DNA from 2 places in the Paraclostridium sp. genome. Region 2 is predicted to be linked to the other one. Evidence: riboswitches for the same ligand, from Rfam matches in the RefSeq annotation. Region 2 holds a riboswitch; the other holds the start of a gene.
The links. A riboswitch is a leader RNA that binds a small molecule or an ion and turns the genes downstream of it on or off. The one in region 2 is predicted to bind thiamine pyrophosphate.

Region 1 (2,469 bases), on a different contig from region 2:
TCTTTAGTATGTGGGGTATCAGCTATGGAAGATATTAAAAAGCTAGGAAGAATCGGATTTAAAACAATGGGATTTTATCTAACGACAACAGCTATTGCAATATGCATATCACTAGCATTAGGTGTATTATTAAAACCTGGATCAGGACTTGATTTAGGAACTGTAGCAACTCAATCTACAAATGTAGCACAAAATCAATCTTTATCAGAAATAATATTAAATATAATTCCATCAAACCCTATAGAAGCATTTGCAAAAGGAGAGATGTTACAAATAATATTCTTTGCTATGCTTACTGGAATTTCAATGAGCTTAGTAGGAGAAAAGGCTAAACCTTTAAAAAAATTATTTGAAAGTGCTAATGAAATATGTATGAAAATGGTTGGAGTAATAATGATGTTTGCACCTTTTGGAGTATTTGCACTTATAACAAATACTTTTGCAACAGTAGGAACACAAGCTATAGGTTCATTAGTTAAATATATATTAGTAGTTTTACTAGGATTACTACTTCATGTAATAGTAGTTTATGGAGGTGCATTAAAAGCATTTACAAAAATTAGCTTCATAGGATTTATACGTAAATTCACAAAGGTAGCAGCAGTTACTTTTTCAACAGCATCAAGTAATGCATCTGTACCAGTAAGCTTAGAATTAATGGAAGAAATGGGAGTTAGTAAAAGTATACGTTCATTTACAATACCTATGGGAGCTACTATAAATATGGACGGAACAGCTATAATGCAAGGTGTTGCAGCTCTATTTATAGCACAAGTTTATGGTGTTAATTTAGGGATAAATGATATGTTAACAATAGTTTTAACAGCAACATTAGCATCAGTTGGAACTGCTGGGGTTCCGGGGGTAGGAATGATAATGTTATCGATGGTTCTTCAATCAGTAGGATTACCTCTTGAAGGAATAGGTCTTATAATGGGAGTTGAAAGAATAATAGATATGTTTAGAACAACAGTAAATGTTATGGGTGATAATACTTGTACATTAGTAGTTGCAAGTAGTGAAAATGAATTTGAAGATATTAACATAGCAAATACAGAATTAGCTTAAATCAAAAGGTATCATTTTGGAGACGTTCAAGATGGTACTTTTTTTGCGGAAATTTGTTGACATATATATAAACTGAGCTATAATTAAATTGTAATCTAAATAAATAGCTAGGGGTGCCTAATGGCTGAGAGATGATTTAATCATTAACCCTCAAACCTGATCTGGATAATACCAGCGTAGGAAAGCTTTACTAAATATACAAATGAAATTTATTTGCATAGTAAATTAAAAGCTATATTCCTATTGGTGGGATATAGCTTTTTTTAATTTCAATAATCAAGGGGGAAACATCAAATGGAAAAGTATAAAGTACCAACTCTCACGATAGCGGGATCAGATTCATCTGGAGGTGCAGGTATACAAGCTGATTTAAAAACCTTTAGTGCTATAGGAACTTATGGTATGAGTGTTATAACTGCTATTACAGCCCAAAATACCCATGGAGTATTTTTAGTAGAAGATTTAAGTAAAGAAATAATTAAAAAACAAATTGAGGTAGTATTTGATGATATACCGCCAAAGGCTGTAAAGATAGGCATGGTTTCAAGCCCAGAAATAATAAAAACAATAGTAGATACTTTAAGTACATATAAACCTAAATATTTAGTAGTAGATCCAGTAATGATTTCTAAAAGTGGATATTCTTTATTAAAAGCTGAAGCTAAAGATAATTTGATTAAATATCTTATACCTAAAGCTTACATAATAACGCCAAATACATTAGAAGCTGAAGAAATCACAGGAATTAAAATTAATAATTTAGATGATATGAAGTTGGTTGGAAAAAAAATATTAGAGTTAGGACCTGATTATGTATTAATGAAGGGTGGACACTTAGATGGAGATGCTATCGATATTTTAATAGGCAAAGATGTTTTTAAAATTTATAAAAGTGAAAGATTAAATAGAAAAAATACTCATGGAACAGGCTGTACACTGTCATCTGCCATAACTGCTTACTTAGCACTAGGATATGATATTGTAGAAGCTGTTTCAAATGCCAAAGAGTATATAACTGATGCTATAAGACATAGTTTTGATATAGGTGGAGGGGTCGGGCCTGTACATCATTTTTATAAATTTGATAAATAAAGATAAAGGTTAAAAGGGAGAGACTAAATATGTTTGAATTATTGAGTAAGGTAAAAGAAGTAAATCCACTAGTGCTTCATTATACGAATGAGGTAACTATAAATGATTGTGCAAATATAACTCTAGCATTAGGAGCAAGTCCATTAATGAGTTATTCTTATGAAGAAGCTGAGGAAATAATTCCAATTGCTAGCTCAGTAGTTATAAATATAGGAACTATGAATTCTGATCATAGAGATTTATTTATAAAAGCTGGTAAAATAGCAAATAGTTTCAATAAGCCAATTATACTAGATCCAGTAGGTGTAT
Region 2 (2,469 bases):
ACACCTTTTTGTTTAGCCTCTATCCCTGTCCATCCTTCAAATATCCACATCATATCTATATTTTTATTAACTGCTGTGAAAAAATCATCTTCTCCAACATTTACAACATCTAACTTAGAAAAATCTTTATTATCTTTTTTCATTACAGCATCAAGTATAGCATCCTCTGAAGGAGATCCCCATCCTCCATATACTTTACCCTCAAAGTCTTTAGGTGAAGTTATATTTTTACCTTTGGGAGATGCAAATCCAGATGTATTGTGTTGTAAAACTGTTGCTATAGCCTTTATTGGTAGTGGATCTTCGCTGGTTTTAGCAAATGTTACTTCCTCTTGATAACTTATTCCAAAGTCAGCTTTCCCTGTAGCAACCAAAGTAGGTGCCCCACCTTCCGAGGGTTGTACTATTTCTACATCTAGACCTTCATCTTTAAAGTACCCTTTGTCTAATGCAACATATAGCCCTGTATGATTTGTATTTGGTGTCCAGTCAAGCACCATAGTTACATTTTTTAAGTTATTTTTATTTTCCTTTTTTTCACTTGAACATCCTGTAAAAGCAGTTAAACTAAGCATTCCTATAAAACCTAGTGATATCAACTTCTTCAATTTCATTTATTATCCTCCCTGATATTATGTATGTCTAATTACAATTCTTTTTATTATTTGTGTAATACCTACAAATAATAAACTAAATACTACAACTACTATAGTAGATGCAAACACCTTATCTAAAGCATATGCACTTTTAGCTTTTACCATATATACGCCTAATCCCTTTGTCCCCCCTAGCCATTCAGCAACAGTTGCTGCAACTACCATATAAGTTACAGAAATTTTAATTCCTGAAAATAGCTTATCCATAGACATCGGAAGTTTTAAATGTATGAAAGTTTGTATTTTAGTGCTTTTCATAGTCTTAAACAAATTTAAATAGTCTTTATCTATATTCTCAAGTCCATCAATAAAACTTATAAGTATAGGAAAAAAACACGTAAGAGCTACCATCAATATTTTAGGCAGTGCTCCAAATCCAAACCATATTATTAAAAGTGGTGCTATAGTTATAGTTGGTATAGTTTGTGAAACTAAAAATATTGGATAAAAACACTTTTTAAATATAGATAAAAAATCCATTAAAATCCCTACTATAATAGCAATTAACAAAGCTAAACTAAATCCAACTATAGCCTCATATAAAGTCACCAAAGTATTTGCATATAAGTTTTTAAAATCACTAATAAATACTTCTAAAATATCTATAGGAGTTGGCAATATATACTGAGGTATATCTTTTATCTCTACAGTAGCTTGCCAAAAAATTATTATTACTAAGAAAGTTATTATAGAATAAAAATATTGCTGTGGTTTACCTATGATTTTTAAGCTTTTCATCAATAGTTATGCCTCCATGCTTCTCATCTATCCTGACAGTGGTTATAACTCTTTCACATCCAAGTTCAAATGGAAGTTTATGTACCTTTTTAACTATTCCAAAAACATCATCAAAACCACCTTCTATCGTTGTTGAGTTTGCTCCTATTTCATATTTCAGACCGCTATTTTGTATAATCTCTATACACTTATCTACAACTTTATACATTTCTGCTTCCCCTTTATATGGTCTTAAAGGTACTACTGCTATATCTGCTATTACCATTTTAAATCACCCTTTCCTTTTAAATTAATTTATAAAAACCATATTAAAAAAGCCTTCTCCATAAGGACAAGGCTTTCATTTTAATAGGTTAATTAATATATTTTTTATATTAATTTAATTTTTCCCTACGTTGGCATTATCCAAATCAGGTTAAGGGTCGAGATATTATCTCCTCTCAGCAACTTAGCTCCCCTATTTGTATTTTACATTGTTAATTATACTATATTTTTTATTTTTGACAACGTTTTTTTGTTTTATTTTTCAAAATTTTCATTATTTTCGTCAAAATACATTATTTTATCATAATCGAAAATGTTTTTTTGCAATTTAATTTATATTCTTCTATATCTATTTTTTTAATTTTGCATATATTTTTATATACATTGATTATTTGTTTTGGCATTCCATATTCTCCCGTTATCCATTGTAATGCTGTAGGCCCATCCGTTTCTCCTAAAAGTTTTTCAACTGGAACTAAAGTTGCAACAGCTCTTGATAATTGCGAATATTCTAAATCTATACTTGCTGTAAAGTAACAGTTTAAATTAATTAATTTTTTTAATATATTTATATCTCCGCTGTACCAATGAATTATAGAGTGTTCTGATACATCATATTTTTTTATTAACTCTAATACTTTTTCTTCAGCTCCCTTAGTATGAATATTTATATACTTATTATATTTTTTTGCAAGTTTCAAAAACTCTTCAAATACAATTATCTGATTGACATAGCTATCCGTATCCTCTACCCAACAAAAATCTAATCCAATTTCCCCAATCATTGCACTATTTCTTATGTAAACATCAA

Region 1: it holds a riboswitch for thiamine pyrophosphate, as region 2 does, so the genes downstream of both, thiD (bifunctional hydroxymethylpyrimidine kinase/phosphomethylpyrimidine kinase) here and ACRCYC_RS05935 (MTH1187 family thiamine-binding protein) in region 2, are expected to answer to the same signal.

The regions. Positions count from the first base shown of each region.
Region 1 is NZ_JBOFKN010000219.1:8,198-10,666, reverse strand. It holds gene ACRCYC_RS17125 (dicarboxylate/amino acid:cation symporter) at 1-1,068, shown strand, start outside; TPP riboswitch at 1,168-1,268, shown strand; gene thiD (bifunctional hydroxymethylpyrimidine kinase/phosphomethylpyrimidine kinase) at 1,363-2,160, shown strand; gene thiM (hydroxyethylthiazole kinase) at 2,190-2,469, shown strand, end outside.
Region 2 is NZ_JBOFKN010000085.1:9,429-11,897, reverse strand. It holds gene ACRCYC_RS05945 (ABC transporter substrate-binding protein) at 1-614, opposite strand, end outside; gene ACRCYC_RS05940 (ABC transporter permease) at 633-1,394, opposite strand; gene ACRCYC_RS05935 (MTH1187 family thiamine-binding protein) at 1,369-1,659, opposite strand; TPP riboswitch at 1,763-1,863, opposite strand; gene ACRCYC_RS05930 (TatD family hydrolase) at 1,952-2,469, opposite strand, start outside.